One region of the Leclercia adecarboxylata genome, then DNA from elsewhere that is predicted to be linked to it. Evidence: predicted binding sites of a transcription regulator. Region 1 holds the regulator's gene; the other holds the start of a gene.
What was found. The regulator CRP, encoded in region 1, controls carbon source genes, mostly activating them, when cyclic AMP is high. The targets are predictions, from matches to a motif close to ATGTGANNNNNNTCACAT.
Positions count from the first base shown of each region.

Region 2: udp (uridine phosphorylase) is a predicted target of CRP. The motif match lies at 3,781-3,798, and genes of this name have one in related genera.

Region 1 covers NZ_CP040889.1:1,643,754-1,659,169, forward strand. Annotated here, with positions in the region: gene kefB (glutathione-regulated potassium-efflux system protein KefB) at 1-1,105, opposite strand, end outside; gene kefG (glutathione-regulated potassium-efflux system ancillary protein KefG) at 1,105-1,656, opposite strand; gene FHN83_RS09695 (ABC transporter ATP-binding protein) at 1,781-3,685, shown strand; gene FHN83_RS09700 (hydrolase) at 3,682-4,698, shown strand; gene FHN83_RS09705 (YheU family protein) at 4,701-4,919, shown strand; gene FHN83_RS09710 (phosphoribulokinase) at 4,950-5,819, shown strand; gene FHN83_RS09715 (OsmC family protein) at 5,888-6,292, opposite strand; gene crp (cAMP-activated global transcriptional regulator CRP) at 6,603-7,235, shown strand; gene FHN83_RS09725 (YccS/YhfK family putative transporter) at 7,293-9,380, shown strand; gene argD (bifunctional acetylornithine/succinyldiaminopimelate transaminase) at 9,457-10,677, opposite strand; gene pabA (aminodeoxychorismate synthase component 2) at 10,765-11,328, opposite strand; gene FHN83_RS09740 (putative adenosine monophosphate-protein transferase Fic) at 11,359-11,961, opposite strand; gene FHN83_RS09745 (YhfG family protein) at 11,951-12,118, opposite strand; gene ppiA (peptidylprolyl isomerase A) at 12,227-12,799, opposite strand; gene tsgA (MFS transporter TsgA) at 13,078-14,259, shown strand; gene FHN83_RS09760 (cytosine deaminase) at 14,263-15,416, opposite strand, start outside.
Region 2 covers NZ_CP040889.1:1,823,674-1,839,089, reverse strand. Annotated here, with positions in the region: gene FHN83_RS10595 (glycoside hydrolase family 1 protein) at 1-872, opposite strand, end outside; gene FHN83_RS10590 (beta-glucoside-specific PTS transporter subunit IIABC) at 872-2,683, opposite strand; gene FHN83_RS10585 (dienelactone hydrolase family protein) at 2,864-3,670, opposite strand; gene udp (uridine phosphorylase) at 3,922-4,683, shown strand; gene rmuC (DNA recombination protein RmuC) at 4,824-6,272, shown strand; gene ubiE (bifunctional demethylmenaquinone methyltransferase/2-methoxy-6-polyprenyl-1,4-benzoquinol methylase UbiE) at 6,339-7,094, shown strand; gene ubiJ (ubiquinone biosynthesis protein UbiJ) at 7,108-7,713, shown strand; gene ubiB (ubiquinone biosynthesis regulatory protein kinase UbiB) at 7,710-9,350, shown strand; gene tatA (Sec-independent protein translocase subunit TatA) at 9,427-9,681, shown strand; gene tatB (Sec-independent protein translocase protein TatB) at 9,685-10,212, shown strand; gene tatC (Sec-independent protein translocase subunit TatC) at 10,215-10,967, shown strand; gene tatD (3'-5' ssDNA/RNA exonuclease TatD) at 11,009-11,791, shown strand; gene rfaH (transcription/translation regulatory transformer protein RfaH) at 11,788-12,279, opposite strand; gene ubiD (4-hydroxy-3-polyprenylbenzoate decarboxylase) at 12,463-13,956, shown strand; gene fre (NAD(P)H-flavin reductase) at 13,991-14,692, shown strand; gene fadA (acetyl-CoA C-acyltransferase FadA) at 14,876-15,416, opposite strand, start outside.

The DNA of each region.
Region 1 (15,416 bases):
TAGTCATCATCGACAGCGTAACGGTCACCAGCAGCAAGGCCATCTGATCATGCTGGAACAATCTCTGGGATGATGCTGTGGAGAAGAGCACAAAAGCAAACTCTCCCCCCTGGCTCAGCACCCCGGCAAGCTGTGCCCGCTCCGTCTGACGCAAACCGTAAACCCGCGCCAGCACGTAGAGCACCAGCATTTTGACCGCCACCAGCACGACAACACTCATCACGACCCACAGGATATGGGTGTAGAGCACGCCAAGATTCAGCGCCATGCCGACAGAGATAAAGAACAGCCCTAACAGCAGCCCTTTAAAGGGATCGATGGCAATTTCCAGTTCGTGCCGGTACTCACTCTCCGCCAGCAGCACCCCCGCAATGAAGGTGCCCAGCGCCATCGACAGCCCCAGCGCGTCCATAAACAGCGCCGAGCCCAGCACCAGCAGCAGCGTCGCGGCGGTAAACACTTCCCGCACTCCGGACGCCGCAATAAAGCGGAACACCGGACGGAGCAGATAGCGCCCGCCCACCAGCATGCCGGCAAAGGCCAGCACCTTCATGCCGATCTTCATCCAGTCGAAATGTTCATCTCCCGACCCCGCCAGCAGCGGAACCAGGGCCAGCGCCGGGATCACCGCCAGATCCTGGAACAGCAGGATCGAGAAGCCCAGCTGTCCCGCCTCGCTGCGGTTCATGCCCTTATCGCGCATCAGCTGTAACGCCATCGCCGTGGAGGACATCGCCAGACCAATCCCGCCGACCACCGCGGCCTGCCATGAGAACTGGGTCAGCATCAGGAGTCCGCCGAGGATCACCGCGCTGCACAACACCTGCGCGGCGCCAACGCCGAAGATAGAGCGCCGCAGCTGCCAGAGCTTCGCCGGGTTCAGCTCGAGGCCGATGATAAACATCAGAAAGACGACGCCCAGCTCGGAGAAGTGCAGGATTTCGTCGACGTCGCTGATGAACCCCAGCCCCCACGGTCCGATGGCAATGCCCGCCAGCAGATACCCGAGCACCGCGCCAATCCCCAGACGCGACGCCAGCGGCACCGCCACCACCGCGGCGAGCAGGAACAACACCCCTGCCAGCAAAAGATCCGAGCCTTCCATCAGTGGCCTCCCGTCAGCGTTGGCGCTGCCAGCCAGTCGCCGTACGCTCTTGCATGGCTGGCGAGCTCGTCCTGAGGCTGCCGACGAGCCCAGTAAACGACGATTGGGCTCAGCCAGTGCATGCGGCACATGGCCGCCGTCAGCTCGAACGGGCGTAAAATATCGTTCATTGAATAGCGGTTAAGCCCATCGTGGCGGTAAGCACTCTCCGGCTCGCCGGTGGTAATGACGTTCCGCCAGTACTTTCCCGCCAGCTGGTTTCCTCCCGGGCCACTGGAAAACCCGCGGCTCAGCACGCGATCCAGCCACTCCTTCAGCAGCGCCGGGCAGCTGTAGGTATAGAGAGGATGCTGGAACACGATAACGTCGTGCTGGCGCAGCAGCTCCTGTTCACGAGGGATATCGATAAAAAAATCGGGGTAGTGCGCGTAAAGATCGTGCACCGTCACATTACTGAGCTGTAATGCCGGTTGTAGCAAAACCCGGTTGGCGACCGAGTCCTGAGACTCCGGATGGGCATACAGCAGCAGCACTTTTGCTGTCTGGGACATCATTCCTCTCCCGGGTCGTCATCACTGTTATTTTGGGCTACCATGGCACACCCACGCGGCGCGTGGCGGCACATTTAACCTGATTATAATGACAACTTAACATAGTCGGAACATACGGCGCTCTATGATTGTTTTCTCCTCATTACAAATTCGTCGCGGCGTACGTGTCCTGCTGGACAACGCTACAGCCACCATCAACCCGGGCCAGAAAGTGGGCCTGGTGGGCAAAAACGGCTGTGGTAAATCCACGTTACTGTCATTGCTGAAAAACGAAATCACTGCCGACGGCGGTAACTTCACCTACCCTGGCAACTGGCAGCTGGCCTGGGTAAACCAGGAGACGCCTGCCCTGAGCGTCCCGGCGATGGACTATGTTATCGACGGCGACCGGGAGTACCGCAAGCTCGAAGCCGAACTGCACGCCGCCAACGAACGTAACGACGGTCATGCGATCGCCACCGTACACGGCAAACTCGACGCCATTGATGCCTGGACCATCCGCTCCCGCGCCGCCAGCCTGCTGCACGGTCTGGGGTTCAGCAACGAGCAGTTGGAGCGTCCGGTAAGTGATTTCTCCGGTGGCTGGCGCATGCGCCTTAACCTGGCCCAGGCGCTGATCTGCCGCTCTGACCTGCTGCTGCTTGATGAACCGACTAACCACCTCGATCTGGATGCGGTCATCTGGCTGGAAAAGTGGCTGAAGAGCTATCAGGGCACGCTGATCCTGATCTCCCACGATCGCGACTTCCTCGATCCGGTAGTGTACAAAATTATTCATATCGAACAGGAAACCATGTTCGAGTACACCGGCAACTACAGCTCGTTTGAGCGTCAGCGTGCGGTCCGTCTCTCCCAGCAACAGGCGATGTACGAAAGCCAGCAGCAGCGCGTGGCGCACCTGCAGAGCTTTGTCGATCGCTTCAAGGCGAAGGCGTCAAAAGCTAAACAGGCTCAGAGCCGCATTAAGATGCTGGAACGCATGGAGATGATTGCCCCGGCGCACGTCGATAACCCGTTCCACTTTAACTTCCGGGCTCCGGAAAGCCTGCCCAACCCGCTGCTGAAAATGGAAAAGGTCAGCGCCGGCTATGGCGATCGCATTATCCTGGATTCTATCAAGCTCAACCTGGTGCCGGGTTCCCGTATCGGTCTGCTCGGGCGCAATGGCGCCGGTAAATCGACGCTGATTAAGCTGCTGGCAGGTGAGCTTGCGCCTGTGCGTGGCGACATCGGTCTGGCGAAGGGTATTAAGCTCGGCTACTTCGCCCAGCATCAGCTGGAATTTTTACGCGCTGATGAATCACCGCTGCAGCACCTGGCGCGTCTGGCCCCGCAGGAGCTGGAGCAGAAGCTGCGTGATTATCTGGGCGGCTTCGGTTTCCAGGGCGATAAAGTCAGCGAGAATACCGAACGCTTCTCCGGCGGTGAAAAAGCCCGTCTGGTGCTGGCGCTGATCGTCTGGCAGCGCCCTAACCTGCTCCTGCTCGATGAACCGACTAACCACCTCGATCTCGACATGCGTCAGGCGCTGACCGAAGCGTTAATCGAATTCGAAGGCGCGCTGGTGGTCGTTTCGCACGACCGTCACCTGCTGCGCTCCACCACCGACGATCTCTATCTGGTGCATGACGGCAAAGTCGAGCCGTTCGATGGCGATCTGGAGGATTATCAGCAGTGGCTGAGCGACATTCAGAAGCAGGAAAGCCAGCCTGTGGAAGGGGCTAAAGAGAACGTCAACAGCGCCCAGGCCCGTAAGGATCAGAAGCGTCGCGAAGCAGAGCTGCGCACCCAGACCCAGCCGCTGCGTAAAGAGATTACCCGTCTGGAAAAAGAGATGGAGAAGCTCAACGCCACGCTTGTCACGGTGGAAGAGAAGCTCAGTGACAGCGGTCTGTACGACCAGAGCCGCAAAGCCGAACTGACAGAGTGTCTGCAGGTTCAGGCAAAAACCAAATCCAGCCTTGAAGAGTGTGAAATGGCCTGGCTCGACGCGCAGGAGCAGCTTGAGGACATGCTCGCATCCCTATGACACAAACAATCCCATCTGATTTCAATTTTCCCCACGACGAGAGCGCGACATTTGTCCCCATGCGCGGCGTGGCGAACCCGCATCTGCAAACCATGCTCCCGCGCCTGCTGCGCCGGAAGTTACAGTTCACGCCCCACTGGCAGCGGCTCGACCTGCCGGATGATGACTTCGTGGATCTCGCCTGGAGTGAAGATCCCTCTCAGGCGCAGCATAAACCGCGACTGGTGGTGTTTCATGGTCTGGAGGGGAGCCTGCACAGCCCTTATGCCCACGGTTTGATCCATGCCGCGAAAGAGCGCGGCTGGCTTGGCGTGGTGATGCATTTTCGCGGCTGCAGCGGCGAACCGAACCGGCAAAAACGGATCTACCACTCCGGCGAGATCGAAGATGGTCGCTGGTTCCTGAACTGGCTGGTGCAGACCCACGGCCCGGCACCCACCGCGGCGGTAGGCTATTCACTGGGCGGCAATATGCTCGCCTGCCTGCTGGCAAAAGAGGGTGATAACGTCCCGCTCGACGCGGCGGTCATTGTCTCTGCGCCGTTCATGCTTGAGCAGTGTAGCTATCATATGGAGAAGGGGTTTTCCCGCGTTTATCAGCGCTATCTGCTGAACTTACTGAAAGCCAACGCCGCCCGTAAGCTCAAGGCCTACCCGGACACGTTGCCTGTCAGCCTTCAGCAGTTGAAACGGGTGCGTCGCCTGCGCGAATTTGACGATCTGATCACCGCGAAAATCCACGGTTTTGCCGATGCTATAGACTACTATCGCCAGTGCAGCGCCATGCCGTTGCTGAATCAAATCACCCGGCCTACGCTGATTATTCATGCGAAAGACGATCCCTTTATGGATCATCACTCGATCCCGGCGCCGGACCATTTACCGGCCAACGTGCAGTATCAACTAACCGAACATGGCGGACACGTGGGCTTTATCGGCGGCACGCTGCGTCGACCGCAGATGTGGCTGGAGACACGTATCCCGGACTGGCTGACCACATATCTGGAAAAGTAAACATGATCATTCCCTGGCAGGATCTGGCTCCCGAAACGCTGGATAATCTGATTGAAAGCTTTGTATTGCGTGAGGGCACAGATTATGGTGAACATGAACGCACGCTTGAAATGAAAGTCGCCGATGTTAAACAGCAGCTTAAAAGCGGTGAGGCCGTTCTGGTGTGGTCCGAACTGCACGAGACGGTGAATATCATGCCCCGTGGTCAGTTTCGCGACTGATCGCACACTCTTTCCACTCAGGGAGTTGCTATGTCCGCCAGACATCCGGTTATTGCCGTTACAGGGTCGAGTGGTGCAGGCACCACCACCACCAGCCTCGCCTTCCGTAAGATCTTCTCGCAACTGCATCTGCGTGCTGCAGAGGTAGAGGGCGACAGCTTTCACCGCTACACCCGTCCTGAGATGGATATGGCAATCCGCAAAGCGCGCGATCTCGGCAAACATATCAGCTACTTTGGCCCCGATGCCAACGACTTTGGCATGCTGGAGCAGACCTTCGCGGAATACGGACGCAGCGGGACCGGCCAGTCGCGCAAATACCTGCATACCTATGACGAAGCGGTGCCGTGGAACCAGGTGCCGGGTACCTTTACTCCCTGGCAGCCGCTGCCGGAACCCACCGACGTGCTGTTTTATGAAGGTCTGCACGGCGGGGTCGTCACGCCGCAACACGACGTGGCGCGCCATGTCGATCTGCTGGTGGGCGTGGTGCCTATCGTTAACCTGGAGTGGATCCAGAAGCTGACGCGGGATACCAGCGAGCGCGGCCACTCCCGTGAAGCGGTGATGGATTCCGTGGTTCGCTCCATGGAGGATTACATTAACTTCCTCACGCCGCAGTTTTCCCGCACCCATATTAACTTTCAGCGCGTCCCGACCGTGGACACCTCGAACCCGTTTGCGGCAAAAGCCATCCCTTCGCTGGACGAGAGCTTTGTGGTGATCCATTTCCGCAATCTGGACGAGATCGATTACCCCTGGCTGCTGGCGATGCTGCAGGGCTCGTTTATTTCGCACATGAATACGCTGGTGGTGCCGGGCGGCAAGATGGGGCTGGCGATGGAGTTAATCATGACGCCGCTGGTGCAGCGGCTGATGGAAGGCAAGAAGATCGCTTAATCTGTTCTCCCTCTCCCTGTGGGAGAGGGTCGGGGTGAGGGCATCAGACCGCACGATGCCCCACAAGCTTATGCCTCGATCACTTCATACGAATGGGTAATTTTGACCGCTTTTTCCAGCATCAGCGCCACGGAGCAGTACTTCTCCGCAGAGAGATCCACCGCGCGGGAGACCGCAGCGTCTTTCAGCTCTTTGCCGGTCACCACGAAGTGAAGATTGATATGGGTAAACAGGCGCGGCGCTTCATCCCGGCGTTCTGAGGTCAGCTTTACTTCGCAGTCAGTCACGTCGTGACGGCCTTTTTGCAGAATCGATACCACGTCGATTGCGCTGCATCCACCCGCCGCCATCAGAACCACTTCCATCGGACTTGGCGCTTTGTCACCGGAGTTGCCATCCATCAGTATCTGGTGGCCCGAGGCAGACTCACCGAGAAAGGTTAACCCTTCAACCCATTTCACACGTGCTTGCATTTTTATTAACTCCAGGATTGCATTTTTCCTGTCAGATTACGCGCCAGTAACAATTCTGGCAACGGAAGTCGACCTGCATCAAGCTGAAGCGAGACACCAGGAGACACGCGGCAAAACCTATGCTAAAACAGTCGAGATGCTACAGTAATACATTGACGTTACACATGTATGCAGAGGACATCACACATTACAGGCTGCTAATTATTGTGACAGCCGCTCCCCAGGCAGGGGGAAGAATTCGATTGCAACCCCCAGAGTACAGGTACACAGCCAGACTCTGGAGACAGCTTATAACAGAGGATAACAGCGCATGGTGCTTGGCAAACCGCAAACAGACCCGACTCTCGAATGGTTCTTGTCTCATTGCCATATTCATAAGTACCCATCGAAGAGCACGCTGATTCACCAGGGTGAAAAAGCGGAAACGTTGTATTACATCGTCAAAGGCTCAGTAGCAGTGCTGATCAAAGATGAAGAAGGCAAAGAGATGATCCTCTCTTACCTGAATCAGGGAGACTTTATCGGTGAACTGGGCCTGTTTGAAGAAGGTCAGGAGCGTAGCGCCTGGGTCCGTGCGAAAACCGCGTGTGAAGTGGCTGAGATCTCTTATAAGAAATTCCGCCAGCTGATCCAGGTTAACCCGGATATCCTGATGCGCCTCTCTTCGCAGATGGCTCGCCGTCTGCAGGTCACTTCCGAGAAAGTGGGCAACCTCGCCTTCCTGGACGTGACGGGCCGTATCGCTCAGACTCTGCTGAACCTGGCGAAACAGCCAGACGCCATGACCCACCCGGACGGTATGCAAATTAAAATCACCCGTCAGGAAATTGGTCAGATCGTCGGATGTTCTCGTGAGACGGTGGGCCGTATTCTGAAAATGCTGGAAGATCAGAACCTGATTTCCGCCCACGGTAAAACCATCGTGGTTTACGGAACACGTTAATTCCACTCAGACGGCGTGGCATCGCACGATGACACGCCGTTTTTGTCTCTCTCACCCATGTGGCGCAGGCTCATCTATCACCCGGAAGTTAACTACGCACTGCGGCAAACCCTGGTGTTGTGTCTCCCTGTGGCTGTGGGTTTAGTTCTCGGTTATCTGCAATACGGTCTGCTGTTCTCCCTCGTCCCCGCCTGCTGCAACATTGCTGGCCTCGACACGCCCCATAAACGCTTTTTTAAACGCCTGATTATTGGCGGCTCGCTGTTTGCCGGCTGTAGCCTGGCCGTGCAGCTGTTGCTGGCGCGCGATATACCGTTGCCCCTCATTCTGACGGTGCTGGCGATGACGTTAGGGGTCACGGCAGAGATCAGCGCCCTGCATGCCCGCCTGCTGCCCGCCTCGCTGATTGCCGCCATCTTTACCCTGAGCCTGGCGGGAAATATGCCGATCTGGGCGCCGCTGCTCATCTACGCGCTGGGCACCCTGTGGTACGGGCTGTTCAACTGGTTCTGGTTCTGGATGTGGCGCGAGCAGCCGTTGCGTGAATCCCTGAGCGTGCTCTACCGCCAACTGGCCGATTACTGCGAAGCCAAATACACCCTGCTGACCCAGCATACCGACCCTGAAAAATCGTTACCGCCGCTGCTGGCCCGCCAGCAGAAGGTGGTCGACCTGATTAGCCAGTGTTATCAGCAGTTGCACATGCTTGCCGCGAACAAAAATCATGAATACAAGCGGCTGCTGCGTACCTTCCAGGTGGGTCTGGATCTGCAGGAGCACATCTCCGTCAGCCTGCATCATCCGAAGGAGGTGCAAACGCTGGTGGAGCGCAGCCACGCCGAAGCGGTGATCCGCTGGAACGCCCTGACCGTCGCCGCCCGTCTGCGCGTGCTGGCGGATGACATTCTCTATCATCGCTATCCCACCCGCTTCAACATGGACAAGCAGCTTGGCGCGCTGGAAAAAATCGCCCGCCAGCACCCGGATAACCCGGTGGGTCAGTTCTGCGCATGGCACTTCAGCCGGATTGCCCGCGTGCTCCGCACCCAGCGTCCGCTCTATCCGCGCGATCTGATGGCGGACAAGCAGAAGCGCCTGCCGCTGATCCCCGCCCTGAGAAGCTATCTGTCGCTTAAATCTGCCGCCCTGCGCAATGCGGCCCGCATCAGCGTGATGCTGAGTATCGCCAGCCTGATGGGCGTGGCGCTGCATCTGCCTAAGCCTTACTGGATCTTAATGACCGTCCTGCTGGTGACGCAAAACGGCTACAGCGCCACGCGGGTACGCATTCTCCACCGGGCGGCCGGTACCCTGGCGGGGCTGGTTATTGCCGGCGTTACCCTGCACTTCCACGTTCCGGAAGGCTACACCCTGACGGGGATGCTGATGGTCACCCTGGTAAGTTATCTGTTCATTCGTAAGAACTACGGCTGGGCGACGGTGGGCTTCACGGTGACCGCCGTGTACACCCTTCAGCTGATCACGCTGAACGGGGAGCAGTTTATTATCGCCCGACTGGCCGACACCCTGATTGGCTGTTTAATCGCTTTCGGCGGGATGGTATGGCTGTGGCCGCAATGGCAAAGCGGGCTGCTGCGCCAGAACGCCCACGACGCGCTGGAGGCCGATCAGGAGGCCATCCGCCTGATCCTCAGCGACGATCCGCAACCCACACCGCTGGCGTGGCAGCGCATGAAGGTTAACCAGGCGCACAACGCGCTGTTCAACTCCCTGAATCAGGCGATGCAGGAGCCGGGCTTCAATTCAGCCTATCTGGCGGATATGCGGCTGTGGGTGACGCACAGCCAGTTTATCGTCGAACATATCAATGCGATGACGACGCTGGCGCGGGAACATACGATGCTGACGCCCGATCTGGCGCAGCGGTATTTGCAGTCGTGTGAAATTGCGCTTCAGCGCTGTCAGCAGCGTCTGGAGTATGACGCGCCGGGGGAGAGCGGAGACAGTAATATTCTGGAAGCGCCAGAGACCCTGACGCACGGCCCCATGAGCACGCTGGAACAGCATCTGCAGCGTATTCTGGGGCATCTGAACACCATGCACACCATTTCGTCGGTGGCGTGGCGCCAGCGCCCGCATCACGGTATCTGGTTGATCCGGCGGCTGAAACGCACGCCGTATTAATTGCCGGGTGGCGCTGCGCTTACCCGGCCTACAAATCCGTAGGCCCGTGCAAGCGCAGCGCCGCCGGGCAACACAACTACGCCTGAACCACCCGCTTCACCGCGTTCGCAAAGCGGTTCATCCCTTCGTCGATATCCGCGCTTTCCACCAGCAGCGACGGCGCAAAGCGCATCACGTCCGGTCCGGCGTTGAGCACCATCGCCCCTTCGCTGGCGGCGGCATAGAGGAAATCACGCGCCCGGCCTTTGTACTGCGGCTTCAGCTCGGCGCCAATCAGCAGCCCCATGCCACGGATATCGCTGAAGACATCGTACTGGGCATCGATCTGCTGGAGATGCTTCACGAACTGCTCGCGCTTCGTATTAACGCCGCTCAGCACTTCCGGGGTATTGATGATATCGAACGCCGCCCCTGCGACCGCACACGCCAGCGGGTTGCCGCCGTAGGTGGAGCCGTGAGAGCCCACGTGGAACGCCGAGGCGATATCCTGGGTGGTGAGCACCGCGCTGACCGGGAAACCGCCGCCGAGTGCCTTGGCGCTGGTCAGGATGTCCGGCGTCACGCCGTAGTGCATATAGGCAAACAGATCTCCGGTGCGCCCCATGCCGCTCTGCACTTCATCAAAGACCAGCAGCGCCTGGTGCTGATCGCACAGATCGCGCAGTCCCTGCAGGAATTCTGGCGTTGCCGCCATCACGCCGCCTTCGCCCTGGATGGGCTCGACAACTACCGCGCAGGTGTGATCGTCCATCACCGCTTTTACCGCATGCAGATCGTTAAACGGCACGTGGATGATGTCGGCCGGTTTCGGGCCAAAGCCGTCGGAATATTTTGGCTGACCGCCCACGGTCACGGTAAACAGCGAACGACCGTGGAACGCGTTATGGAAAGCGATGATTTTGCTTTTAAACGGGCTGTGGCGGGTGGACGCGTAATACCGGGCCAGCTTAAAGGCCGTTTCGTTGGCTTCGGTGCCGGAATTCATAAACAGCACGCGTTCGGCAAAGGTGGCGTCGATGATTTTACGACCCAGACGTAGCGCGGGTTCGTTGGTAAAGACGTTGCTGGTGTGCCACAGGGTTTCGCCCTGGCTTTTCAGCGCCTCGACCAGCGCCGGGTGACAGTGACCTAACGCCGTCACTGCAATGCCGCCCGCAAAATCAATGTACTCTTTGCCCTGTTGATCCCAGACGCGGCTACCTTTCCCTTTCACCGGGATAAACTCAGCCGGTGCATAAATTGGCAGAATCACCTCATCGAATGTCGCGCGCGTAATTGCAGATTGTTCAGTTGCCATGTAACCCCACCCTTTTTTAAGCAAAAAGCAGAAGTGAAAATATAATCACGAAATATGCTTAAAAAATCACTTCATGGCAACTAAAAATCAACGATTGAGGAAATTAGCCAGCAGCTGGTGGCCCTGCTCGCTGAGAATGCTTTCCGGGTGGAACTGCACCCCCTCCAGATCCCATTCCCGGTGGCGGATACCCATGATCTCCTGCGTTTCGCTCCAGGCGGTGACCTCAAAGCAGTCGGGTAAGGTAGGCGGATCGATGACCAGGGAGTGGTAGCGGGTGACGGTAAGCGGGTTATTCAGGCCAAGGAACACTCCCGTGCCGGTGTGCGTTACCGGGGAGGTTTTGCCGTGCATCACTTTGGCGGCCCGCACGATGGTGGCGCCAAAGACCTGGGCGATAGCCTGATGTCCGAGGCAGACGCCCAGAATCGGCAATTTACCGGCATAGTGGCGGATCACCGCCAGCGAAATGCCGGACTCATCTGGCGTGCAGGGTCCGGGAGAGATCACAATTTTCTGCGGATTGAGCGCCGCGACATCCTCCAGAGAGAGCACGTCGTTGCGCCGGACCTCCACCTCCGCCCCCAGTTCGCAAAAATACTGGTACAGGTTCCAGGTGAAGGAATCGTAGTTATCAATCAGCAGAATCATGGCGGCTCCCGAAAAAATGGCCGCCCTATTCTACTCAGTTTCCCGGGCTTCGCTTACCACTTTACTGAAGATTGCGTTCAACGCGCTCAGATCCCCCATCGCCCCGCTCTGGTTGGCCTGCGCCCACGCCTCAGGATCGATATCGCGCCAGTCGAGCTGATAGCCCGCATGGATCGCCAGCTGCTCAAAGAAGATGCGCTGAACAATGCCGTTGCCGATGCGGAACGGGTGCAGGACGTTGATTTCGCAATAGTAGTGGCTGAGGCGGTTGATGAAGTCCGCTTTCTCAAGCCCGACGAGATACCCCTCTTCTTCCAGATCCTGCATCAGGGCGTTGCCCTCTTTTTCGATGTAGGCGAAGTGGCAGAAGCGGGTATCGCCCTGGTAGATATCCATTTCACGAATATCACCTGCCCAGTCGAAGATATCCTGATAGATATGCTGATGAATGGCGCACAGATGCGGCAGTCCGCGCAGCAGCGGCCCCAGGCCGAGGGTAGCCGCGCGCAGGGCAGTGAGTTCATACGCCGCCTGCGCAAGACGCTCCGCCTGGCGGATGCCCAGCCGGTTACGCATCACATTCAGTCCGGGATAGAGATAGGGATCGCGATCGTTGCCGTATTTATCGCTCATAGTGCCTCCTGAGTTCCTCAAGACGCAACTGTGCCTCGTCGGCGCTGAGCGTGACTAGCGGACTGTCGACCCCTTCAAGACGGCGACTGGCCTGAAAATTCGCGTTTCGCTGTTGTTCCCAGAGACGGGATTTTTGTTTCTCAGTGAGTTTTTTCACCTGTTACCTCCCTGCTTGTGCCCGTGTTGCCACAAGTATAAGCAGCAAACTGCAGTTTCGCAGGGAGGTAAAGGCAACGCGGGCAAAGACTGCCCGCGCCAGCAGGGATTAAGGCAGGACTTTCGCAGAGAGGATAACTACCGGTTTTGTCGGCACATTCTGGTAAGGGCCGACGTCGTGCGTCTGCACCTGAGAAATTTTATCGGCCACATCCATGCCTTTCACAACTTTACCAAATACCGCATAGCCAAAATCACGCTGGCCGTGGTCGAGGAAGGCGTTGTCCGCCACGTTGAGGAAGAACTGGCTGGTGGCGCTGTCTTTATCGGCGGTACGCGCCATCGAGATGGTACCGCGGCTGTTGCGCAGGCCGTTATCCGCTTCGTTCTTGATTGGCGGGTTAGGCTGCTTCTGCTGCATCTGCTCGTTGAAGCCGCCGCCCTGCAGCATGAAGCCTGGGATCACACGGTGGAAAGTGGTGCCGTTATAGAAACCGCTGTTCACGTAATCGAGGAAGTTTTTCACAGAAATTGGGGCTTTCTGACTGTTCAGTTCCAGCTCAATGTTGCCGGCAGAGGTGGTCAACAGAACGTGCGGGTCTCCTTTCGCTGCCAGCGCAGCAGGAGAGAGGGCTGAGAGAGCAAGTACAGCCGCGACAGCCGCCAGGGTTGATTTGAGCATGAGAATTCCTTAACAAAGCGCAGTAAAGAAAGCGAATGGCTTGATTCTAAAGAGCAGTATGAACCTAGGCCAGCCATTTACCTAATTTTACCAATTTGAAACAGATGTAACCGCCGGGCAAACTCAGGCCAGTGAAGTTAACGTGATTAATATCACTCTTTTCTATGCAATTGATGAATAATTTATCTTAAAAGATTTAATTAGATCACATTCACGATTAAAATCTGGCCGCCCGCAGCGCAGTCAACGCGCTTTACATCTCTATTCACAGGCCAGTCATGACTAACAGCAATCGTATCAAGCTCACATGGATCAGCTTCTTCTCCTACGCCCTCACCGGTGCGTTGGTAATTGTCACCGGGATGGTGATGGGAAATATCGCAGACTATTTCAACCTGCCCGTTTCCAGCATGAGTAACACCTTTACCTTCCTTAACGCCGGGATCCTGATCTCCATTTTCCTCAATGCCTGGCTGATGGAAATCGTCCCGCTGAAAACCCAGCTGCGTTTTGGCTTTGTGCTGATGGTGCTTGCCGTGGCGGGTCTGATGCTCAGCCACAGCATCGCCCTCTTCTCCGCCGCCATGTTTGTGCTGGGTCTGGTCAGCGGGATCACCATGTCCATCGGGACATTCCTCATCACCCACATGTATGAAGGTCGCCAGCGCGGCGCGCGCCTGCTGTTCACCGACTCCTTCTTCAGCATGGCCGGGATGATCTTCCCGATGGTGGCCGCCGCGCTGCTGGCCCGCAGCATCGAGTGGTACTGGGTCTATGCCTGCATCGGTGTGGTCTACGTGGCGATCTTTGTTCTGACCTTCGGCTGTGACTTCCCGGTTCTGGGCAAAAAAGCGCAGACCACCAGCGAGCCGGTTGCGAAAGAAAAATGGGGTATTGGCGTCCTGTTCCTCTCCGTTGCCGCCCTGTGCTACATCCTGGGCCAGCTGGGCTTTATCTCCTGGGTGCCGGAGTACGCCAAAGGTCTGGGGATGAGCCTGAACGATGCCGGCAAGCTGGTCAGTGACTTCTGGATGTCGTACATGTTCGGCATGTGGGCGTTCAGCTTTATCCTGCGCTTCTTCGATCTGCAGCGCATCCTCACCGTGCTGGCAGGCGCTGCCACCGTGCTGATGTACCTGTTCATCAACGGTTCCCCGGAGCAGATGCCGTGGTTCATTCTGACGCTCGGCTTCTTCTCCAGCGCCATTTACACCTCGATCATCACCCTGGGCTCCCTGCAGACCAAAGTGGCTTCGCCTAAGCTGGTTAACTTCGTGCTGACCTGCGGCACCATCGGCACCATGCTGACCTTCGTGGTTACCGGCCCGATTGTTGCCCACAGCGGCCCGCTGGCAGCGTTACACACCGCGAACGGCCTCTATGCGGTGGTGTTTGTGATGTGTCTGGTGCTGGGCTTTGTGACCCGCCACCGCCAGCACAAGGCAGCAGCGGCACACTAACTCTTAAGCCCCTTTGCGCTCGGTAAAGGGGCTGTTTTTGGTAAAGAACACTTCTTCTCCGCCGCTGTCCGTCTGTACCCAGGTCTGCGCCAGCTGGGTCGTCGCAATCACCCTGCCCTGACGAATCGACCAGCGCACCGGCACCTGGCAGCGCACCGCTTCAAAGCCGCTTTCCGCTGGCAAGATAATTAAGTTTGCCGGGTTCCCCGTTTCGATACCGTAATCGCTCAGCCCAAACGTGCGCGCGCTGTTGTGGGTGATGAGGTTGAGTCCGCTATCAATTTGCTGATAGCCCATCATCTGACAGACGTGCAGCCCCATGTGCAGAACCTGCAGCATATTGCCGGTACCCAGCGGATACCAGGGGTCAAACACGTCGTCATGGCCGAAGCAGACGTTAACCCCCGCCTCCAGCAACTCCTTCACCCGGGTAATGCCGCGCCGCTTTGGATAGTCGTCAAAGCGCCCCTGCAGATGGATATTCACCAGCGGATTGGCGACAAAGTTAATCCCGGAGAGCTTCAGCAGACGAAACAGCCGCGAGGTATAAGCCCCGTTATAGGAGTGCATCGCGGTGGTATGGCTGGCGGTAACGCGCGGGCCGATCCCGGCCTCATACGCCAGCGCGGCCACCGTTTCGACAAACCGCGACTGCTCGTCGTCGATCTCATCGCAGTGAATATCCAGCGGACGGTCGTACTTCTTCGCCAGTTCAAAGGCGATATGCAGCGACTGCACGCCATATTCCCGGGTGAACTCAAAGTGCGGGATAGCGCCTACCACGTCAGCCCCCAGCCGTAACGCCTCTTCCAGCAGTGCGGCGCCGTTGGGATAGGAGAGGATCCCCTCCTGCGGGAACGCGACGATTTGCAGGTCGACCCATGGCGCGACCTCCTGCTTCACCTCCAGCATCGCCTTCAGGGCGGTGAGGGTCGGATCCGAGACATCCACATGGGTGCGCACAAACTGGATGCCGTTGGCGATCTGCCACTTCAGGGTCTTCCAGGCCCGGGCTTTAACATCCTCGTGGCTAAGCAGCGCCTTGCGCTCCGCCCATCTTTCGATGCCCTCAAACAGCGTCCCGGACTGGTTCCAGTTCGGCTCACCCGCGGTCTGGGTGGTATCCAGGTGGATATGCGGCTCGATAAAGGGCGGAA
Region 2 (15,416 bases), 180 kb from region 1:
AACGGCGGATATTCGCCAAATACCTGAACGTCGGCGTAGAAGTAGTTCTCCAGATTCTTTTTCAGCGTCGCTTCCACATCTTCGGGACGACAACTGTGGGGATAGGTCGTGAGCTTGGTCAGCATGCACCCGACCTGGCTACCCGGGATTTTGGCATGGCAGTCGCGTGTCACCAGCGCAGAGGCGACAAACTGGTGATGCAGCCCCTGGTAGATATCCTGCTGCGCTTTGCCGGGGGCGCTTTTCTCTTCGCGGATGCCCGCGGTGGTAAACGGGTGGCGGTGGATACTGTCGATCTCATTGAACGTCAGCCAGTAGCGCACCAGCTCTTTGTAGCGGTCAAAACAGACGTTGCTGAAGCGCACGAAAGCATCCACCACGTTGCGGTGCACCCAACCGTTATATTTTTCGCTCAGGGCCAGCGGCATCTCGTAGTGAGAAAGCGTCACCAGCGGCTCAATATTATGGCGACGCAATTCGCGGAACATGTCTTCATAAAACTGCAGTCCCGCCTCATTGGGCGCGCTGTCTTCGCCGGTGGGGAAGATACGTGACCAGGCGATGGACACGCGCAGCACCTTATAGCCCATCTCGGCAAACAGGGCGATATCATCCTTATAGTGGTGATAAAAATCGATGCCGCGGCGTTTGGGATAGCGCGCGTCGCTTTTACCTTCAAACGCGTCGCGGATATTCTCGTCCGTCAGCGCCATATGGCCACTGTAATCCTTCACGGACAGGTTGGGCTTCCAGGTGATGGCGTCAGCGACGGACGGCCCTTTGCCATCCACATTCCATGCCCCTTCGGCCTGATTGGCGGCTATCGCGCCGCCCCATAAAAAACCTTGCGGAAACGGGAGGGATTTTTCCATTACACGGACTCCTTAAGCGTCATGATGATATGCGGGTCTGGATTCTTATCGTCGGTATTACCTGGTGTCAGCGAAAAGCGTTCGCCGTTAGTGACCACCATCATCACCACCGGATCGAGCCCGGCGGCCGTGATGGTATCAAGAGAAAATTCAATGAGCGTGTCGCCGCTCTTCACGTGCTGGCCTTCCACCACCCGTGGGGAAAAGCCTTCGCCCTGCAGTCTGATGGTGTCGATACCAATGTGGAAAATCAGCTCGACGCCCGCATCGGTGAGCAGGCTCAGCGCATGGCCGCTTTCAAATACGTTCACGATGGTTCCATCCGCCGGGGCACGCAGCACCCCCTGAGAAGGGATAATGGCGATCCCATCGCCCATGATCTTGCGGGAGAAAACGTCATCGTTAACCTTCTCAAGCGGGATGATTTGCCCCTCGACCGGACGGGTGAAACTCAGCGCGTCGCTTTTTTCAGGCGCTTTATCGCGCCAGAGCAGCAGAGCGCTGATAAACGCCACGGCAAAAGATAACCCTGCCCCGGCGAAGGCCCAGACGATATTCATGGCGTTATCCGGCGAGACAAACATCGAGATGCTGGCAAGCCCAGGGCCGACGAGCGCAAAGGCCTCAATCGCCATCCAGCCGATAAATGCCCCGCCCACGATGCTGCCGAGGATCACGCTGTAGAGCGCTTTTTTATTCAGCAAAGTGACGCCATAGAGTGCCGGTTCGGTAATGCCGAACAGCGCGGAGATCCCGGCGGAGAAGGCGGTGGATTTCAGCACCTTATCTTTGCTTTTGAGCGCAATCGCCAGACAGGCCCCGGACTCGGCAATGTTGTGCGCCAGAGAGGCCGGCAGATAGAGCATCTCGCGCCCGAACTGGCTCATGGAGGCCACGGCGTACGGCAGCATCGGCTTGTGCATCCCGGCGGCGACCATAAAGGGCAGGGCGGCGGCCAGCAGCCCGGTTGCCACAAAGCCAAGTTTGCCGTACAGCCACAAAATCACCGTTGCCAGACCAGCACCTAACTCATAACCCAGCGGCCCCAGGATCAGCAGCGTGACCGGGACCGTCACCAGAAGAGAGAGCATCGGCGAGAGGAAAATGCGCAGCGCGCCGGGGGAATAGCGGTTAAATAGCTTCTCCGTCTGGGCGTAAAAGAGTACGCACAGAATGGCGGGGAAGACCTGCGATGCATAGGCCACGTTGCGCAGATCAAACGACATGAACGCCGTGCCGTCTGCCAGCTGTTTGGTCATTGCCGGCAGCACCATGACGGAGACCGCCGAGACGGCAACCAGCACGTTCACCTTCAGCTTCATCGCCGTGGTGATCGCCACCAGAATGGGCAGGAAGTAGAGTGGCGCAGAGCCGATGTTATCCAGCACCTTGTAGGTTGAACTGTCGCGGCTGAGCCAGCCCATGACGTCCAGCAACAGCAGTAGCGACTTCAGCACGCCGCCACCGGCAATGGCAGGCACCAGCGGCTGAAAAACGCTGATGACGAAATCGACAATCTGCGCGCCACGCGAGGTTTTAGCCGCCGCGTGTTGGCCTGCGGACTGAGGCGACCCCACCAGCGAGCGCACCGCTTCAAAAACCTGCACCACGTCATGACCGATAATCACCTGACACTGCACGTTCACCCGCACGCCCAGGACGCCGTCGACCTTTGCCAGTGCCGTCTCATTGACCTTGTTATTGTCATACAGGCTCAGCCGCAAGCGGGTAGAGCAGTGTTCGATATGTTCGATATTCTCAGCACCGCCGACCTGGGCGATGATTTCCAGCGCTGTTTGCAAGTGGTTCATGTTCTGGCCCCTGTCTCCAGAGCAAAAAAAAAGACCTGAACCCCCTCTGCGCTCGAAAACGGAGAGGGGGTTCAGGTCTTGCCTACGGATCGTAGTTACACGCCTGTGGTTTTTATATCGTCCGGATTGTGATTAAAAGTCAAACGGTCACGTCTCTTTGCGTATTGAAATGTGAGCCGCTTAACTTTTTTTACCGCCGTACTGGCGGAACCACGCCAGCATTCGCTGCCAGCCATCTTTCGCTGACTCTTCGTGATAGCTCGGACGATAATCGGCATTAAACGCGTGTCCCGCGCCCGGATAGACCACAATCTCCGCCGTTGCGTTTGCCGCCCGCAGGGCATGACGCATCGTCTCGACGGTATCCAGCGGAATGCCGGTGTCTTCGGCACCATAGAGCCCAAGCACGGGGGCGTTTAAATCGGTGGCAATATCAACCGGATGCTTCGGTGAATTCAGGGTCTTCTCGCCGACCAGCTTGCCATACCACGCCACGGCCGCTTTCAGCTGCGGGTTGTGCGCGGCATACAGCCAATTGATGCGCCCGCCCCAGCAGAAGCCGGTCGCCAGCAGGCGATGGGGATCGCCGCCATTGCGCGCTGCCCAGTTGGCGACGTGATCGAGATCCGCCAGCACCTGTGCGTCCGGCACTTTGCTCACCAGGTTGCTGAACAGGGTGGGGATGTCGCTGTACTCGTTCGGATCGCCCTGGCGGAAATAGAGCTCCGGTGCGACCGCCAGATACCCTTCCAGCGCCAGACGACGGCAGAGGTCGCGAATATGTTCATGCACGCCGAAAATTTCCTGAATCACAATGACGATCGGCAGCGGCCCTTCCGCCTCTTTTGGCCGGGCATGATAAGCGGGCATATTGTCGCCCTGAGTCGGAATGGAGGTCTCTCCGGCGGAAATCGCATCGCCGGCGGTGGTGACTACGGTTGACGTTTGTAGGTCAGCAGCAGGTGCAAATCCAGTTTTTCCAGTCATGGCATTCTCCGTACCAATTAGCGCAAAGGTAAATATAGTCCGCAGGTTATCAATCCACAGTGCCCGAAACAGGCTATCTTTTGTGCAAGCGTGATCGATATAACTTGTTAATGTGATGTTAGTCACATTTTTGTGGTAATTAACTGCAATCAATTTCATTCCCGGTGATGTCTGTCACGAAAATAAGCTGTTTGCTTCGGTAAAGTACCGCTTTGCTTCTGCTGACAAACTGACCCACAGAGGAGTTTTCTATGTCTAAGTCTGATGTTTTTCATCTCGGCCTCACTAAAAACGATTTACAAGGGGCTACGCTCGCTATCGTCCCTGGCGATCCAGAGCGTGTGGAAAAGATCGCCGCGCTGATGGATAAGCCGGTTAAGCTGGCATCTCATCGTGAATTCACCACCTGGCGCGCAGAGCTGGACGGAAAACCGGTGATCGTCTGTTCAACCGGTATCGGCGGTCCGTCTACCTCTATCGCCGTTGAAGAGCTGGCGCAGCTGGGCATCCGTACTTTCCTGCGTATCGGTACCACCGGCGCAATCCAGCCGCATATCAATGTTGGCGACGTGCTGGTCACCACGGCGTCCGTTCGTCTGGATGGCGCAAGCCTGCACTTTGCGCCGATGGAGTTCCCGGCAGTGGCCGATTTCGAGTGCACCACCGCGCTGGTGGAAGCGGCGAAATCCGTTGGCGCAACCACCCACGTGGGCGTAACCGCCTCGTCTGACACCTTCTACCCGGGCCAGGAGCGCTACGACACCTTCTCCGGTCGCGTGGTTAGCCGCTTCAAAGGCTCGATGGAAGAGTGGCAGTCCATGGGCGTGATGAACTATGAAATGGAATCCGCCACGCTGCTGACCATGTGCGCAAGCCAGGGTCTGCGTGCCGGTATGGTTGCAGGTGTCATTGTTAACCGGACTCAGCAAGAGATCCCGAACGCCGAGACCATGAAGCAGACCGAAAGCCACGCGGTGAAAATCGTGGTGGAAGCGGCCCGCCGCCTGCTGTAATTCTCCCCTTTTCTACGCTAAAGGCCGACCCGTTCGGCCTTTTTCTTTGCGTAACGCCTCGCAGAAAACTCTTTTCAAACTGGACGTTTATACAGCACAATTCTATTTTGTGCGGGTCATACCTTGATGCAGGGGGCGTCGTGGATATCTCTGTCCTTTTTTATGCCGTTATTGCGCTGGTTAGCGTCGGCGTGGGCTGGCTGTTCGCCAGCTACCAGCATGCGCAGCAAAAAGCCGATCAGCTGGCCGAACGTGAAGAGATGGTGGCCGATCTCAGCGCATTGCGACAGAACATTGCCCAAAGCGGGCACTGGCGCGACGAGTGCGAGCTGCTCAATAACGAACTGCGCAATCTGCGGGATATCAACACCTCGCTGGAAGCCGACCTGCGCGAAGTCACCACCCGCCTGGAATCGACCCAGCTGCATGCGGAAGACAAAATCCGCCAGATGATCAACAGCGAACAGCGCCTGAGCGAGCAGTTCGAAAACCTGGCGAACCGCATCTTTGAGCAGAGCAATCGCCGTGTCGATGAACAAAACCGCCAGAGCCTGAACGGCCTGCTGACGCCTCTGCGTGAACAGCTGGACGGTTTTCGTCGCCAGGTGCAGGACAGCTTTGGCCAGGAGGCGCGGGAGCGGCACACTCTGGCCCATGAGATCCGCAATCTCCAGCAGCTGAATGCCCAGATGGCGCAGGAGGCAATCAACCTCACCAAAGCGCTGAAAGGCGACAATAAAACCCAGGGCAACTGGGGGGAAGTGGTGCTGACTCGCGTGCTGGAAGCCTCCGGTCTGCGTGAAGGGCATGAATACCAGACCCAGGTCAGCATTGAAACGGAGAATCGCGCGCGAATGCAGCCCGACGTCATCGTCCGTCTGCCGCAGGAAAAAGACGTGGTCATCGACGCCAAAATGACGCTGGTGGCCTATGAGCGCTACTTCAACGCCGAGGACGACTACACCCGCGAGGCGGCGCTGCAGGAGCATATTGCCTCGGTGCGTAACCATATCCGTCTGCTGGGACGCAAAGATTATCAGCAGCTTCCCGGACTGCGTTCGCTGGACTACGTGCTGATGTTTATCCCGGTTGAGCCGGCCTTCTTACTGGCGCTGGACCGTCAGCCGGAGCTGATCTCCGAGGCGCTGAAAAACAACATTATGCTGGTGAGCCCGACCACGCTGCTGGTGGCGCTGCGCACCATCGCCAACCTCTGGCGCTACGAGCACCAGAGCCGCAATGCCCAGCAGATTGCCGATCGCGCCAGCCGCCTGTACGACAAAATGCGCCTGTTCGTCGATGATATGTCTTCGGTCGGACAGAGCCTGGATCGCGCCCAGGAGAACTATCGCCAGGCGATGAAAAAGCTGGCGTCCGGGCGCGGAAACCTGCTGGCACAGGCCGAATCCTTCCGCAGCCTTGGCGTGGAAGTTAAACGCGAGATTAATCCGGAATTGGTCGAACAGGCCACCGCGCAGGATGAAGAGTACCGGCTGCGCAGTGACGGGGCTGTTCAAAAGACAAACAACACCTTAGCGGATGCTCACGCACCGGCAGACCCCCTGGAGCGTTATTCCCGGGGAGGTTGAATCGTAGGGCAAATGCGCCCAATCTGTTACACTTCTCGTACATTTGACTGATAAGCAGGCTCTGAGATGGTTGAAGATTCACAAGACACAACGCACTTTGGCTTTCAGACTGTCGCTAAAGCGCAGAAAGCTGACATGGTGGCCCACGTATTCCATTCCGTGGCGGCGAAGTACGATGTAATGAATGACCTGATGTCATTTGGCATTCATCGCTTGTGGAAGCGCTTCACTATTGACTGTAGCGGCGTACGTCGTGAGCAAACCGTGCTGGATCTGGCGGGCGGTACCGGCGACCTGACGGCGAAATTCTCGCGTCTGGTGGGTGAAACCGGCCGCGTTGTGCTGGCTGACATCAACGACTCCATGCTGAAAATGGGTCGTGAAAAACTGCGCAATATCGGCGTGGTCGGCAACGTTGAATATGTCCAGGCTAACGCCGAGGCGCTGCCTTTCCCGGATAACACCTTTGACTGCATCACCATCTCGTTCGGTCTGCGTAACGTCACCGATAAAGAGAAAGCGCTGCGTTCCATGTACCGTGTCCTGAAACCGGGTGGACGTCTGCTGGTGCTGGAGTTCTCCAAACCGATTATTGAGCCGCTGAGCAAAGCGTACGACGCCTATTCGTTCCACATTCTGCCGCGCATTGGCGAAGTGGTGGCTAACGACGCCGACAGCTATCGCTACCTGGCCGAATCTATCCGTATGCACCCCAACCAGGACACCCTGAAAGCCATGATGCAGGACGCAGGCTTCGACAATGTTAATTACTTCAACATGACGGCGGGCGTTGTGGCGCTGCATCGCGGTTACAAGTTCTGAGTGGAGGTGGCGAATGCCGTTTAAACCCTTGATCACAGCGGGCGTTGAGAACGTACTCAATACTTTTCTGTATCGCTCACCTGCGCTGAAAACGGCGCGTCAGCGGCTGAACGGCAAGGTGCTGCGGGTGGTGGTAAAAGAGTTTTCGACCCCTCTGGTGCTGGTTTTCAGCGAGCGCCAACTCGACGTGCTGGGCGAGTGGGAAGGCGAGGCGGACTGCTCCGTTATCACCCATATGAGCACGCTGCCTAAACTGCGCGATCGCCAGCAGCTCACTGCTCTGATCCGCAGCGGTGAGCTGGAGGTCGAAGGCGACATTCAGGTGGTGCAGAACTTCGTTGCGCTGGCCGATCTGGCGGAATTCGATCCGGCCGAGCTGCTGGCCCCCTGGACGGGCGATATTGCCGCAGAGGGGATCGGTAAAGTGCTGCGCGGCGGCGCCTCTTTTCTGAAGAAAGGTTTTCAGCGTCAGCAGCGCTATGCTGCGGAAGTGCTTACCGAAGAGTGGCGCATGGCGCCCGGGCCGCTGGAAGCGGCATGGTTTGCAGAAGAAACCGCCGCGGTTGAGCGTTCGGTTGACGCACTGACAAAACGGCTTGAAAAGCTGGAGGGCAAATGACGCCAGGTGAAATTCGGCGCCTCTATTTTATCATCCGCACCTTTTTGAGCTACGGGCTCGATGAGTTGATCCCTCGAATGCGCATCACGTTGCCGCTGCGCCTCTGGCGGCAAACGCTTTTCTGGATGCCAAATCGTCATAAAGACAAGCTGCTTGGTGAACGGCTGCGTCTGGCGCTGCAGGAGCTGGGTCCGGTGTGGATCAAGTTCGGCCAGATGCTCTCGACCCGCCGCGATCTCTTCCCACCCCTGATTGCCGATCAGCTGGCCCTGCTGCAGGACAAAGTTGCCCCGTTCGACGGTCGGCTGGCAAAGCAGCAGATCGAAAAAGCGATGGGCGATATCCCGGTAGAGAGCTGGTTTGATGATTTTGACATTCAACCGCTGGCCTCGGCCTCCATTGCCCAGGTTCATACCGCACGGCTGAAAGAGAATGGCAAAGAGGTGGTCATCAAGGTGATCCGCCCTGACATTCTGCCAATCATCAGGGCCGACATGAAGCTTATCTACCGTCTGGCCCGCTGGGTGCCGCGCCTGCTGCCGGATGGCCGCCGCCTGCGCCCGTTGGAAGTGGTGCGCGAATATGAAAAGACGCTGATTGATGAGCTGAACCTGCTGCGTGAATCGGCAAACGCCATTCAACTGCGCCGTAACTTTGAAAACAGCCCGATGCTGTACGTGCCGGAAGTCTATTCCGACTACTGCAGCCAGGACATGATGGTGATGGAGCGCATCTACGGGATCCCGGTCTCTGATGTCGCGACCCTGGAAAAGCAGGGCACCAACATGAAATTACTCGCTGAGCGTGGCGTGCAGGTCTTCTTCACCCAGGTGTTCCGCGACAGCTTCTTCCATGCCGACATGCACCCGGGCAATATCTTCGTCAGCTACGAACATCCTGAAGATCCGCAATACATTGGCATCGACTGCGGTATCGTCGGCTCGCTGAACAAAGAAGATAAGCGCTACCTGGCGGAGAACTTTATCGCCTTCTTTAACCGCGATTACCGCAAAGTGGCCGAACTGCACGTCGACTCCGGCTGGGTTCCGCCGGATACCAACGTTGAAGAGTTTGAGTTCGCCATTCGTACGGTGTGCGAGCCGATCTTCGAGAAGCCGCTGGCTGAGATCTCGTTTGGCCATGTGCTGCTGAACCTGTTCAACACCGCCCGCCGCTTTAATATGGAAGTGCAGCCGCAGTTAGTTTTACTTCAGAAAACACTACTTTACGTTGAAGGGGTGGGGAGACAACTCTATCCTCAGTTAGACTTATGGAAAACGGCAAAACCTTTCCTTGAGTCATGGATCAAAGACCAGGTGGGTCTGCCTGCCCTGTTCCGCTCCCTGAAAGAGAAAGCGCCGTTCTGGATTGAAAAAATGCCAGAATTGCCGGAACTGGTGTATGACAGTTTGCGTCAGAGCAAGAACCTGGAACACAGCGTGGATAAAATTGCTCGCGAACTGCAAACCAACCATGTGCGTCAGGGCCAGTCCCGGTATCTGTTTGGCATTGGCGCCACGCTGCTGTTAAGCGGCACGCTGTTGCTGATAAACCGCCCTGACTGGGAGTTAATGCCCGCCTGGCTGATGGCCGGCGGCGTGGTGGTCTGGCTGGCGGGATGGCGTAAAACGCGCTGAATTGCATCGCTATCGCAGGGCCGCATAACGTATAATGCGGCCTGATTAATTTATCATCTACAACTGAGGAAGATGTATGGGTGGTATCAGTATCTGGCAATTAGTGATCATTGCCGTCATCGTCGTGCTGCTGTTCGGTACCAAAAAGCTTGGCTCTATCGGTTCCGATCTGGGCGCGTCCATTAAAGGCTTCAAGAAAGCGATCAAAGATGATGACGAGAAGCAGGATAAATCCAGCCAGGATGCGGATTTCACTGCTAAATCCATCGCCGATAAACAAGACGATGTCAAAAAGGAAAATGCTAAACGCCACGATAACGAGCAGGTGTAATACGTGTTTGATATCGGTTTTAGCGAACTGCTGCTGGTATTCGTGATTGGCCTCATCGTTCTGGGGCCTCAGCGTCTGCCGGTGGCAGTCAAAACAATTGCAGGCTGGGTGCGCGCGCTACGATCGCTGGCGACAACGGTTCAGAATGAGCTGGCGCAGGAGCTTAAGCTGCAGGAGTTTCAGGATAGCCTGAAAAAAGTAGAGAAGGCGAGCATGGATAACCTGACGCCGGAACTCAAAGCCTCTATGGACGAACTGCGCGAAGCGGCGGAATCCATGAAGCGCTCCTACAGCGTCAACGATCCGGAAAAATCGAGTGATGAAGCCAATACCATTCGCAATCCGCTGGTCAAAGATAACGAAGCGCAGCACGAAGGCGTGACGCCTGCCACTGCTGAACACCAGGCCAGTGCGCCCGAACAGACGCCTTCAGAGCCGGTGATCAAAAAACAAGAACCGACGCCAGCGCCTGCAGAGAAGAAACCTGCACCCGCCGCTGAGCCGTCCTCCTCGTCGAGTGATAAATCGTAAACATGGCAGTAGATGAAACTCAACCGCTGATTACGCACCTGATCGAGCTGCGTAAGCGCCTGATGAACTGCATTATTGCGGTTTGCCTCATTTTTTTAGGCCTGGTCTATTTCGCCAACGACATCTATCAGGTGGTCTCTGCGCCGCTGATTAAGCAGATGCCGCTCGGCGCGACCATGATTGCGACCGACGTCGCCTCGCCGTTCTTCACGCCGATCAAGCTGACCTTCTGGGTATCGCTGATTGCCTCTGCGCCGGTGATCCTTTATCAGGTCTGGGCCTTTATCGCCCCGGCGCTGTATAAGCATGAACGCCGTCTGGTGATCCCGCTGCTGGTCTCCAGCTCGCTGCTGTTCTATATCGGCATGGCCTTTGCCTACTTCGTGGTCTTCCCGCTGGCGTTTGGCTTCCTGGCAAATACCGCGCCGGTAGGGGTGCAGGTTTCAACCGATATCGCCAGCTATCTGAGCTTCGTCATGGCGCTGTTTATGGCGTTTGGCGTGGCGTTTGAGGTGCCGGTTGCCATCGTGCTGCTCTGCTGGGTAGGGGTCACCACCCCGGAAGATTTACGTAAAAAACGCCCGTACATTCTGGTGGGCGCCTTTGTGGTTGGCATGCTGTTAACGCCGCCGGATGTTTTCTCGCAAACCCTGCTGGCGATCCCGATGTATTGCCTGTTTGAGGTGGGTGTCTTCTTCTCGCGCTTCTATACCGGCAAGCGACGTGAAGATCACGAGGAAGAGTCAGAAGAGTAATATCAACCGCCCGCCAGGGCGGTTGTCATATGGGAGCGAGCATGTTTGATATCGGTCTGAACCTGACCAGCCCGCAGTTTGCCCAGGATCGCGATGAGGTCGTCGCCCGGGCCTTCGCCGCAGGCGTAAACGGATTACTGCTGACGGGCACCAACCTGCATGAAAGTGAGCAGGCGCACCAGCTGGCGCAGCGTTACGACCGTTGCTGGTCAACGGCGGGCGTCCATCCTCATGACAGCAGTCAATGGACGGCCGAAAGCGCAGACAGGCTGCGGGCACTGGCCGCCTCGCCGGAAGTGGTGGCTATCGGCGAGTGTGGCCTCGACTTTAATCGCAACTTCTCGACCCCCGCCGAGCAGGAACACGCCTTCAGCGCCCAGCTTGCGCTGGCAGCAGAGCTGGGGATGCCGGTGTTTATGCACTGCCGCGACGCCCATGAACGTTTTCTGGCGCTGCTGGAACCCTGGCTGAATAAGCTGCCCGGTGCGGTGCTGCACTGTTTTACCGGCACGCGGCAGGAGGCGGCAGACTGTCTGGATCGCGGTCTGTATCTGGGGATAACCGGATGGGTCTGCGATGAACGACGCGGGCTGGAGTTACGCGAGCTGCTGCCGGTTATTCCTGCCGATCGTCTACTGATTGAGACCGATGCGCCGTACCTGCTGCCGCGCGATCTCAGCCCCAAACCGGCATCACGCCGCAACGAACCGGCGTATTTAGGGCATATCCTTGAGCGGGTTGCGCACTGGCGCACAGAGGATGCGCAGTGGCTGGCTGCACAGACGGATGACAACGTGTGTCGTCTGTTTGGCGTTGAATTTTAAACTTTGCGGAAGCTGGTATTTTTCACGCTCTGCTTCACTTCTTTATTCAGTAAGTTCAGCAGCAGCATGGAGCGGGCTTCACCGTCCGGCTCAGCGAAAATCGCCACCAGCCCTTCGAACGCTCCTTCGGTGATCACCACATCATCGCCGGAGAAGGGCGTATCAGGATCGGTAATGTCTTCTGGCTGTTTATAGACCGAGAGCTGGTGGATGACGGAAGAGGGCACCGTAGCCGGATGCACGCCAAAGCGCACGAAGTGGCTGACACCGCGCGTCGCATTGATGGTGGTGGTGTGGATCACTTCGGGGTCGAATTCAACAAACAGATAGTTCGGGAACAGCGGCTCGCTGACCGTTGTGCGTCTACCGCGGACCATTTTTTCAAGCGTGATCATGGGCGTCAGGCAGTTCACCGCCTGGCGTTCCAGATGTTCCTGAGCACGCTGAAGTTGCCCGCGCTTGCAATACAGTAAATACCAGGCCTGCATAATGACTCTTTTCCGCTTGTTATGCCGGCAAGCATATCAAAACCCTGGCGGGATCGCTAAGCTGATTATAATGGCAGTACGCAGAAGAAGGCATGAATCTTCACGCTAATTTAACAAAAATACAGCATCACGCAGTCTTACGCCGTATAATGAAACGCTTACAGAGAGAGCTTGACTAACTGCATGAAATACAACGATCTACGCGACTTCCTGGAACTGCTGGAAAAGCAGGGCGAACTCAAACGTATTACCCTTCCTGTCGATCCTTATCTGGAGATGACAGAGATTGCCGACCGCACCCTCCGTGCCGGTGGGCCCGCGCTCCTGTTTGAAAACCCGAAAGGCTACACCATGCCGGTGCTTTGTAACCTGTTTGGCACACCAAAGCGTGTGGCGATGGGCATGGGCCAGGAGGATGTCAGCGCGTTGCGTGAAGTGGGTAAGCTGCTGGCTTTTCTGAAAGAGCCTGAGCCGCCAAAAGGTTTTCGCGATCTCTTTGATAAGCTGCCGCAGTTTAAGCAGGTGCTGAACATGCCGACCAAACGTCTGCGCGGCGCGCCCTGCCAGCAGAAAATTGTGGAAGGCGACGCGGTCGATCTGACGCGTATTCCGATCATGCAGTGCTGGCCCGAAGACGCCGCCCCGCTGATCACCTGGGGTCTGACCGTGACGCGCGGTCCGCATAAAGAGCGCCAGAATCTCGGGATCTACCGTCAGCAGCTGATCGGCAAGAACAAACTTATCATGCGCTGGCTGTCGCATCGCGGCGGCGCGCTTGATTTCCAGGAGTGGTGTGCGGCGCATCCGGGCGAACGCTTCCCGGTATCCGTAGCGCTGGGTGCCGATCCGGCCACCATCCTCGGCGCGGTGACGCCGGTGCCGGACACGCTGTCCGAATACGCCTTTGCCGGGTTACTGCGCGGCACCAAAACCGAAGTGGTGAAGTGCATTTCTAACGATCTGGAAGTGCCCGCCAGCGCCGAAATTGTCCTCGAAGGCTACATCGAGGCGGGTGAGATGGCACCGGAAGGGCCGTATGGCGACCACACCGGCTATTACAATGAAATTGACAACTTCCCGGTGTTTACCGTGACGCACATTACCCAGCGGGAAGATGCAATTTACCACTCCACCTACACCGGACGTCCGCCGGATGAACCTGCCGTACTCGGCGTGGCGCTCAACGAAGTGTTTGTGCCTATTTTGCAAAAGCAGTTCCCGGAAATTGTTGATTTTTATCTGCCTCCGGAAGGATGCTCTTATCGCCTGGCGGTGGTGACTATTAAGAAGCAGTACGCGGGTCACGCAAAACGGGTGATGATGGGCGTATGGTCTTTCCTGCGCCAGTTTATGTATACCAAGTTTGTGATCGTTTGCGATGATGACGTCAATGCCCGTGACTGGAATGACGTTATCTGGGCCATCACCACCCGTATGGACCCGGCACGCGATACCGTGTTAGTTGAAAACACGCCGATTGATTACCTGGATTTTGCCTCGCCGGTTTCCGGTCTTGGCTCAAAAATGGGACTGGATGCCACCAATAAATGGCCCGGCGAAACCCAACGTGAATGGGGTCGACCGATCAAAAAGGATCCTGAGGTGACTGCGCGAATTGACGCGATCTGGGATGAACTGGCCATAATGAATAACGGTACGCCGGATTCCGACCGTTAAGCCTCATAGACTTACCGACTGACAGAGAGAGCGAATGACAACCTTAAGCTGTAAAGTGACCTCGGTAGACGCTATCACCGACACTGTATATCGCGTCCGTTTAGTACCTGAATCGGCGTTCTCCTTCCGCGCTGGCCAGTATCTGATGGTGGTGATGGATGAGCGGGATAAGCGTCCTTTCTCAATGGCCTCCACGCCGGACGAGCAAGAGTTTATCGAGCTGCACATTGGGGCGTCAGAGCTCAACCTGTATGCGATGGCGGTGATGGATCGCATTCTGAAAGAGAACGAGATCGAGATTGATATCCCTCACGGGGAAGCCTGGCTGCGCGATGATGAAGAGCGTCCGCTGATCCTGATTGCCGGCGGCACCGGTTTCTCCTACGCACGCTCCATCCTGCTGACGGCGCTGGCGCGTAACCCGGACCGCGATATCACCATCTACTGGGGTGGCCGTGAGTCGAAGCACCTTTACGATCTCTCCGAGCTGGAAGCGCTGAGCGTGACCCATCCTAACCTGCGCGTTGAGCCAGTGGTGGAGCAGCCTGAAGAGGGCTGGCGCGGTCGCAGCGGCACCGTGTTAACGGCGGTACTGCAGGATCATGGCACTCTGGTAAACCACGATATCTACATTGCCGGTCGTTTCGAGATGGCGAAAATTGCCCGCGACCTGTTCTGCAACGAGCGTGGCGCGCGTGAAGATCGTCTGTTTGGCGACGCGTTTGCGTTTATTTGAGACGAAAAAAACCCGCCCCTGACAGGCGGGAAAACGGCAACTAAACCTTTCCCCGTCATCATTCACGCTGCCTCTTTGTTGGCTGCCTTTGCTCACCCCGGTCACATAGTTAACTATGTTCCCGGGGATTCGCGCAGTTGCCGCCGCGATGCAACGCGAATGATTTAGGGGAATATTCTTCGATTACACCCTCTCAAATACCGTCGCGATCCCCTGACCCAACCCGATACACATGGTCGCCAGACCAAACTGGGCATCTTTTCGTTCCATCAGGTTGATAAGCGTGGTGCTGATACGCGCCCCGGAACAGCCCAGCGGGTGACCCAGTGCGATGGCGCCGCCGTTGAGGTTAATCTTCTCGTCGATCTGATCCATCAGTCCCAGATCCTTAATGCACGGCAGGATCTGCGCGGCGAAGGCTTCGTTCATCTCGAAAACGTCGATATCGCTGGTGGTAAGCCCGGCTTTTTTCAGCGCCAGCTTCGACGCCGGTACCGGGCCGTAACCCATAATTGACGGATCGCAGCCGACCACCGCCATCGAGCGGATGCGCGCCCGCGGCGTCAGCCCCAGTTCGCGGGCGCGGCTTTCGCTCATTACCAGCATAGCGGCTGCACCATCGGACAGAGCGGAAGAACTGCCCGCCGTCACGGTGCCGGTCACCGGATCAAAGGCCGGTTTCAGCGTCGAGAGCGCTTCGACGGTGGTTTCCGGGCGGATCACT